DNA from 2 places in the Agathobacter sp. LCP21S3_B2 genome. Region 1 is predicted to be linked to the other one. Evidence: predicted binding sites of a transcription regulator. Region 1 holds the regulator's gene; the other holds the start of a gene.
What was found. The regulator HrcA, encoded in region 1, represses chaperone genes, less so after heat shock. The targets are predictions, from matches to a motif close to TGTTAGCACTCNNNNNNNNNGAGTGCTAACA.

Region 1 (4,445 bases):
TTCCATTAGTTGAGAATAACTTTAATCTTTGTGAGCTTGGACCGAGAAGCACCGGTAAATCTCATCTTTACAAAGAGATTTCACCCAACAGTATTTTGATTTCCGGTGGACAGACGACGGTTGCAAACCTGTTTTACAATATGGGACGCAAAACGGTCGGACTGGTCGGCTTATGGGACTGTGTAGCCTTTGATGAAGTGGCAGGTATCAAGTTTAAAGATAAAGATGGCATTCAGATTATGAAGGATTACATGGCATCCGGCTCTTTTGCCCGTGGCAAAGAAGAAAAAGCTGCTACTGCGTCCATGGTATTTGTGGGAAATATCAATCAGAGTGTGGACGTGCTGTTGAAAACGTCCAGTCTGTTTGCACCTTTCCCGCAGGAAATGGGAACAGATACAGCATTTCTTGATCGTATGCACTGTTATCTTCCAGGATGGGAGATACCGAAGTTCAGACCGGAGCATTTTACCGATGATTATGGTTTTATCAGTGACTATTTGGCAGAGTTCATCCGAGAGCTTCGCAAGGAGCAGTATGGAGATGCGCTTGATCACTACTTCCGCTTGGGGAGAAATCTGAATCAGCGTGATACAATTGCGGTTCGTCGTATGATAGACGGTTATCTGAAGTTGATGTACCCAAATGGTGAGTTTACCAAAGAAGAATTGGAAGAAGTTATTCAGATTGCATTGGAAATGCGCCGCCGTGTAAAAGAACAGCTGAAAAAGCTGGGCGGTATGGAGTTTTATGATGTGAATTTCTCCTATATCGACCTGGAGGATATGTCAGAACATTATGTTTCTGTACCGGAGCAAGGAGGCGGTAAATTGATACCGGATGGAATGTGCAATCCGGGACAGGTTTATACCGTATCCAGAGGAAAAAGTGGTATGATTGGTGTATTCCGTTTGGAAAGCCAGATGCTTCCGGGCAATGGCAAGATTGAACGGACAGGCTTAGGCAGTGATTCCAAATGCAAGGAAGCTGTGAACACGGCATTTAATTATCTGAAAGCCAACGGCAATCGGATCAGTGGCTCTATCAGCACCTCAACCCAGGATTACATCATCAATTATCAGGATTTGCAGGGTATCGGTATGACAGACAAATTGGCACTTTCAACATTGATTGCACTTTGTTCGATTGCCCTTGGAAAGCCTGTTGTCAGCAATTTGGCAGTGTTGGGAGATATAACAATTAGTGGCACAATGATAAAGGTGGATGAACTTGCTAATACACTTCAGGTGTGTCTGGATAGCGGCGCAAAGAAGGTGCTGATTCCGAGTACCTCGTTTGTTGATTTTGCAAGTGTTCCGGCTGATCTGATGAGTGCATTTCAGCTGATTCCTTATCAGAGTGCGGAAGATGCAGTGTTTAAGGCGTTGGGGGTAGAGTAATATAAGGAGGGATAAGTTTCATTCATATAGATGTCTGAGGAAAATTTAAAAGAAAAAACATGAAAAAAGCACTGAAAACTGTTGGATTATCGGTTTACAGTGCTTTTTATTTTTCATGATGTATATAATCACCTAAATAATAGGTATGACGCAAAGGTGGAAATAGAAAAACTTGAAAAAATGGTGTAAAAGTGGTGTAAATACCGCCAAAATCAATTTAATAGAAAATTAATAAAGCCTGAAACCCCTGTAAAATCAAGGGTTTCAAAAATTTTATTAAAAAAATTAGCACTCGAGGGTTGACATTGCTAATAGGTGGTGGTATGTTATGTACAGATAAAAAATTAGCACTCCAAAATACAGAGTGCTAATAAATTAAAAGCATACTTCAGATGGAGCGTGTGACCAATGGAAAATGAAAACAAAGAACTAGAGTTGAGCGAGAGACAGCTTACCATACTGGATGCAATCATCCGCAATTATCTCGCCACAGGAGAGCCGGTTGGCTCACGTACAATTTCAAAATATACAGATCTTAATCTGAGCTCGGCAACAATCAGAAATGAGATGAGTGACTTAGAGGAGATGGGCTATATAGTACAGCCACATACCTCAGCAGGAAGAATTCCCTCGGATAAGGGCTACAGATTATATGTAGACCATCTTATAGAGACCAATGATAAGAAGGAAAAAGAGCTTTCTGATATGAAGGAGCTGGTCATTGAAAATACCGAGAAGATGGAGCATGTGTTAAAGCAGGCGGCAAAGGTACTTGCAAACAATACCAATTATGCCACACTTGTTTCTGCACCGGATGTCAATCACAACAAGGTGAAATTCATCCAGCTTTCACAGGTTGACGACCAGCACCTGCTTGCAGTAATTGTTATGAACAATAATATGGTCAGAAACAAGATGCTTGATTTATATGAGCCGCTTGACAATGAGACGATACTTAAGCTCAACATTCTGCTTAACACCTCACTAAACGGACTCGCAATGAACGAGATTAATCTTGGAAACATTGCAAGCATAAAGGAACGCGCTGGTATTCATTCAGGAATTGTCTCTGATGTGATTGATGCATTGGCACAGACCTTCGCTGAGAGTGAGGATCTTAAGATTTACACCAGCGGAGCGACAAATATACTGAAGTATCCTGAGCTTTCGGATTCCAATAATGTAGCGACACTTTTGTCAGCATTTGAGGAAAAGGAAGAGCTAGCAAGCCTTGTTACTGAATCCCTATCCGATTCCGAGAAGAAGGACAATGGAACAGGTATTCAGGTTTATATAGGGAATGAATCTCCAATCCAGACCATGAAGGACTGCAGTGTTGTCACTGCGACATATGATCTGGGTGAGGGCGTAAAGGGCACGATAGGAATTGTCGGACCAAAGCGCATGGATTATGAAAAAGTAATGGATAATCTAAAGACTCTTAAATCCCAGTTAGATGGAATTTATAAGAAGTCTGAGGATGAAACATAGGAAGGTGGTCAAAAATGCCAGAGGATATTAAAAAAGAAACAATCGACAATGAGACTGCAGAAAACAAAGCAGAAGAGATAGAGATTGAAGGAGCTGATGAGGAAAGCACTCAGGCAGCCGAAGAAGCAAAAGATACAGATATGAATGAAACTGAATCAGATGATGATGCTTCGACTGATGCAGAAGCAAAAGCAGATGAAAAAGCAGATGAAAAAGCAGATGATAAAGCAGATGATAAGTCAGATGAAAAGAAAGGTCTCTTCAAGAAAAAGAAAAAAGACAAGAAGGATGAGCAGATAGAAGAACTTAACGACCGTCTGAAAAGACAGATGGCAGAGTTTGAGAACTTCCGCAAGAGAAGTGAGAAGGAAAAATCCCAGATGTTTGACATGGGAGCAAAGACAATAGTTGAGAAAATCCTTCCTGTAATCGACAATTTCGAGAGAGGTCTTGCAGCAGTACCGGATGATAAGAAGGATGATCCTTTTATCACAGGTATGGATAAGGTCTACAAGCAGATGCTCACAGAGCTTGATGCTGCAGGTGTAAAGCCAATAGAGTGCGTAGGACAGGAGTTTGATCCTGATTTCCACAATGCGGTGATGCAGGTTGAAAATGATGAACTTGAGTCAGGCACCGTAGCACAGGAGCTTCAGAAGGGTTATATGTACAAGGATTCAGTGGTACGCCACAGCATGGTATCGGTAGTACAGTAATGATGTGTACATCTATCCGGCATGACAGTGAATCAGATTTATATGAATGCAGACAGCATTTAAGGGATTCCTGTGAGACAACGGATGGTTACAAATATATTAAACATGTAAAAACGCTATATTTAATAGGAGGAAAATAAAATGGGCAAAATCATTGGTATTGATTTAGGAACAACAAACAGCTGCGTAGCAGTTATGGAAGGTGGAAAACCTACAGTTATAGCAAACCAGGAGGGTGCAAGAACCACACCTTCAGTAGTTGCTTTCACAAAGACAGGAGAGAGACTTATCGGTGAGCCTGCAAAGCGTCAGGCAGTTACAAATGCTGAGAAGACAATTTCTTCTATCAAGAGACATATGGGTACAGATTACAAGGTACAGATTGATGACAAGAGCTACAGCCCACAGCAGATTTCAGCTATGGTACTTCAGAAGTTAAAGGCTGATGCAGAGGGATACCTCGGTGAGAAGGTTACAGAGGCAGTTATCACAGTACCGGCTTACTTCAACGATGCTCAGCGTCAGGCTACAAAGGATGCCGGCAAGATTGCAGGTCTTGATGTAAAGCGTATCATCAACGAGCCTACAGCAGCAGCACTTGCTTATGGTCTTGACAATGAGAAAGAGCAGAAGATTATGGTTTATGACCTTGGTGGTGGTACATTTGATGTATCTATCATCGAGATTGGTGACGGAGTCATCGAAGTATTATCTACAAACGGTGATACACACCTTGGTGGTGATGATTTCGATAACAAAGTAACACAGTGGATGATTGACGAGTTCAAGAAGGCAGAGGGTGTTGATCTTTCTACAGACAAGATGGCACTCCAGAGAT
Region 2 (4,445 bases), on a different contig from region 1:
ATGCTGTTCCATAAAATTCACTGACTATTGACGACCTTCCGTCAAGCCTTTCCTCTATAGTATCTATATCCACGAATGCAAGTTCTTTCGACAGATATTCATTTGCGCAGCAATTTTTTAACAGCTTTTTTATATGTATTTCAAAGCTTCCATCTGTAGTATCCTGAAATCCATTATCCGTGTTTTTGATCACCTCATATAGATGTGTCTGAACATTGATGTAATGAATAAAAATGTAAATCTGCGCAAAAGCAGCATATCCCATAAATCTTGCCTTACGGTTTTTTGTGTTGTGTGTATTGCGTATTTTAATCATCGAAATTATCAGAGTGGACATCATATCCAGAAACAGTGTAAGCCCCATACTGTCGGTATCAGGCGGATTATCCACGCCAAAAAATCCACTGATTTCATCTTCGTATCTGAATGGTGCAACAACGAGCCTGTGTATATTCTGTCCACTGAGAAGCTCATACGAATCCGGATGTGTTTCCTTTATGTCCTCCATATCATCTATGATGACGTTTTTTTTCTGTTCAAAGAGATCATACCACCAGCCTATAAGCTCCATTGGTACATTCTGTAGATTATCAATCTCAGGCTTCACACCATCTGCACACCATTCGTAGGTGTTTTTCGTAATATTTTTCTTTGGACAATCCTCAAAAATATATATTCTGTCAGCTCCTATATGCCTTCCCAGATATCTGATAAACTCATCAATCTGTTCATCAGGAGTTCCATAGCTGAGTGCTGACCTCATAGCTTTATTGATGGTCAGTTCATATTTAATGACTGTTTTCATTCATTATACTCCTATATTATGATACCTTTTGCCCCTTGTATCATATTATTATTTATACTCGAGTCCGAATTCGTCAGACGAATTTAGTATAGTACTATTTTTCTAAGGGCGCAATACTATATTCTCAATAATCTTTATGTGAATCTTTCTATTAAATATGTGGTTTTGCACAAAATGGTAGGATTTTTTCGCAATTTTCTCAAAATACGTATGATGATTTTCATCTTGTTTTATGTAATGATGCAAGCCCCGGCTGCCCGACCGGCACACACAGCTTCCCCACTTTATACAATATTAATTGGAAGCGCTAAATTGGAACTTCCAGCTCAATCATTATCATAGAAGATTATTATTTACAGACTTTTCTTCATAGTCTCAATTTATAAAGATTGAATCCACATGAAATCAGTGTGAGCTCGAGAATTACATTTTTCTCGCCTCTCCGGAATAGTCTTTTATTCTTCTTAATGGCAGCTATCTGCTATTTTCTTCCTGGCAATCTCGTAAATCCGTTGAACCGTTGTTCTTGCGACTTGCATAGATGCTGCATCCCAAAGCTTCCATATATTCAAATCATTCCTGTGACCGTATTGTAATAATTTTAATTTAAAAAGCCGCCCAGACCATAGGCCTGTGCGACTTCTCATAAAATAACTTAAATTAAGTTTATCCTTCAATAGCAATATGCTTTGTGGTCTCAACTTTCTTTGGATCCTTCTTCGGAACTGAAAGTTTAAGAATACCATCCTCATACTTTGCCTTGATATCTTCCTGTTTCAGCTCATCACCTACATAGAAAGACCTGCTCATAGCACCGGAATAGCGCTCCTTACGGATGTACTTGCCATCCTTTTCATTCTTCTCTTCCTTGTCAAGTCCTTTGGCTGCGCTGATAGTTAAGTAACCATTTTCCAGCTTAGCCTCAATCTCATCCTTCTTGAATCCCGGAAGATCTATATCTACTTCATAGCTATTGTCAGTTTCCTTGACATCTGTTTTCATAACGTTCTTTGCATGTTTACCATAAAGCACCTTGTCAACATCAGGAAATGAAAAATCCATCCAATCATCGTTAAATAAGTTTTCTCCAAAAATACTAGGCATCAACATAAGTCATCTCTCCTTCTTAATCTATAAAATCTGTGTCAACCTGTTTCTTTGGAACCGGGATGTTTCAAGAACTCAAAGCCTTTGCTTTTTGTTCCTTTCCTTTGTTCTTGACTATGTTATACACCTAAAATTAGCACTCGTCAATAGAGAGTGCTAATAATTTATAAATTGTTTATATTTTATGTTGTCATTTACATAAATTATATATCCGGATTTATGAAAACAGTCGGCTAATGTAGTCTTGCACATTTTCTTTACTAATGTTATTATAAAAATGTGAGTGGGAACGAAAATAGCGCTTACTATCCCTTTTTTAACAAACATTTTTTATAAGCTAAACTCCAAAAAAGCCAGCCGGTTGCAAACGGCTGGCTTTTGGCTGTATTCATTTAATAATCTGTACTACAGTTTACGTCCGCACATAGGACAATATTCAATCTCTATTCCGTTAATGAACACTAGCAAACTATTAATGCCTATGATAATCTTCAGTGTCTTATTATCCGGTATCACGGCTGCATCAACATTCATCACAGTCTTTAACTCTACTGTGGTCCTGTTCAAAAGCAACCTGCCACATACACATATCCATCAATTTCATCGTAGGATACTCTGCTCCATGTAGACTTAACTCTGCTCTTACAATCTCGAAATCATCTTTATAAGTCAGATAATATTTAGCAACGTCTTTTACAGATTCTCTATTGTAGTTACCTGTAGAAATGCCATATTGCTTTACTGCCTGCACATAATATCTGTCATAAGCCGGAACACATCCAAGTGTACCCAATAGAATTTTTGTCACCAAAGTATCCGTAGCATTATTTATTACCCCATTAAATGAAGGCATCTCTTCTGCATATGCCTTGCGGATTCTAGTACTTACTTCATCTAACAGATCAAGATTTTTATTCTTTATAAGTTCTTCAGCTGTTATGCCTACTAGCGGATTATACTGTTTTTCCATTATAATTTTTACAATTGGAATATGAACTTTATAGTCCTTCTGTAAAAGAAAAGAGGAACCACGATACATTCCCCAACTTGCTAGATAAAATGCCAAATGGAGTGCAAGATAATCAAATGTGTTCTCGTCCACATTGCTTCTGTTCAGAATAAATGCATTATAGCAATGCTGCCATGACAAATATCTTCCATGCGTATCCTTTACTGTTTCATTAAAGTATGTACGAATGCATCGTATAGCGTCTGCCACAGGCAGAGTTGCCATCTTTGGTTGCGTCACCCTCTTGGATACGTTTTCACGCTTTCTTGAGTTATATACTTCCTCTCTGACGAATTCTACAGTCTGTTCAGAAATATTAACTTGGCGTGTTAAATATCCTGCATTAAGCCAGCCAAATGCAAAAGAATGTGATTCTGAATTAGACCATTGTGCCGGATATGAATATGCTGAATCCGACAACTTAAATCCTATTATTTTTTCTATTTCTGAAAAGGACATTTTAAGTTCGTCCATCCCACATTTCTTCAAATATATTGTTAAAGCAATAAACTTATCTCCTTTGGGCATCTTTTATCCCTCCTAAAAATCTTCTAATATCTTATATCGGCAGACCGCCCTTGTATATATTATAAATCTTATCAGATATGATGTCCAAAAATATGTACTTTAAGATAGATAAAAAACTTATACAATATAGTTCGTATTTCCGTGTCTAAAAGTTCGTATACAAAAAAGAATGCCGTAAATACGCAAAAAAACAGTTCGTAAAATTGCATTTTTACGAACTGTTTGTATTTTTGGTCAGTTTTGCAAACTTTCTTTGCGCATGATTTCAGTCATTTATACACAACAGGTACAAAAAGGGAGATGCGCAATTCCTCTATATGGATTGGTAACCACATCGGTAACCATTTCTCTGATACGCTTATAAATAGAGATAGCCCTCGAAAGGGCTATCTTGATGTACTGATTACTTATCTGTTGCTGTGAAGAAGTACTGACCATCAATGAATACATCTGCATGGTCTGCAACTGTAAATGTATTATTGAAATCTACTGCATTATATGCATCTGTCTGAGTAGCTGTTAATTTACCTAAAAGGAAAACTACCCCATCATAGTTGCTTGGATGATGTACTGTAAGAGTAACTGTATTTCCATTCTGTTTGGCATCCATAGAACAATCATACTGAGTACCATCTATATCCAATACACATACATTATCATGTGAAGCTCCACCACCAATTAATGCTGTTGTTAACTTACTTTCGTAACTTGTACCTGTATATCTATCAAATGCAGAAATATTATAAGATACTCCAGAGTTATCCAAATTCTTATCTGCTGTAACTGTAAATGTTGTATCTGAGTAACCCTCCTCAGAAGATGCAACTGTTGCAACTGATGTATTAACTGCTAAATCTGTAAGCTCATCACTACCATATTTAGCTACTGGAATAGTCATTGAACCGTTAGGTGTAACTGTAAGACCATTCTCTGTAAGGAAATCAGCCTTAACTTCCTCTGTAGGTGCTTCGGTTTCTACCTCTGTAGGTGCTTCGG

Region 2: the regulator HrcA is predicted to act here: its motif matches at 2,044-2,074, upstream of ACTQ1L_RS02445 (Hsp20/alpha crystallin family protein).

What each region holds. Positions count from the first base shown of each region.
Region 1 is NZ_JBQKGQ010000009.1:72,132-76,576, reverse strand. It holds gene brxL (protease Lon-related BREX system protein BrxL) at 1-1,400, shown strand, start outside; gene hrcA (heat-inducible transcriptional repressor HrcA) at 1,809-2,891, shown strand; gene grpE (nucleotide exchange factor GrpE) at 2,906-3,607, shown strand; gene dnaK (molecular chaperone DnaK) at 3,749-4,445, shown strand, end outside.
Region 2 is NZ_JBQKGQ010000002.1:200,987-205,431, forward strand. It holds gene ACTQ1L_RS02440 (sensor domain-containing diguanylate cyclase) at 1-805, opposite strand, end outside; gene ACTQ1L_RS02445 (Hsp20/alpha crystallin family protein) at 1,472-1,915, opposite strand; gene ACTQ1L_RS02450 (DUF7662 domain-containing protein) at 2,436-3,449, opposite strand; gene ACTQ1L_RS02455 (hypothetical protein) at 3,853-4,445, opposite strand, start outside.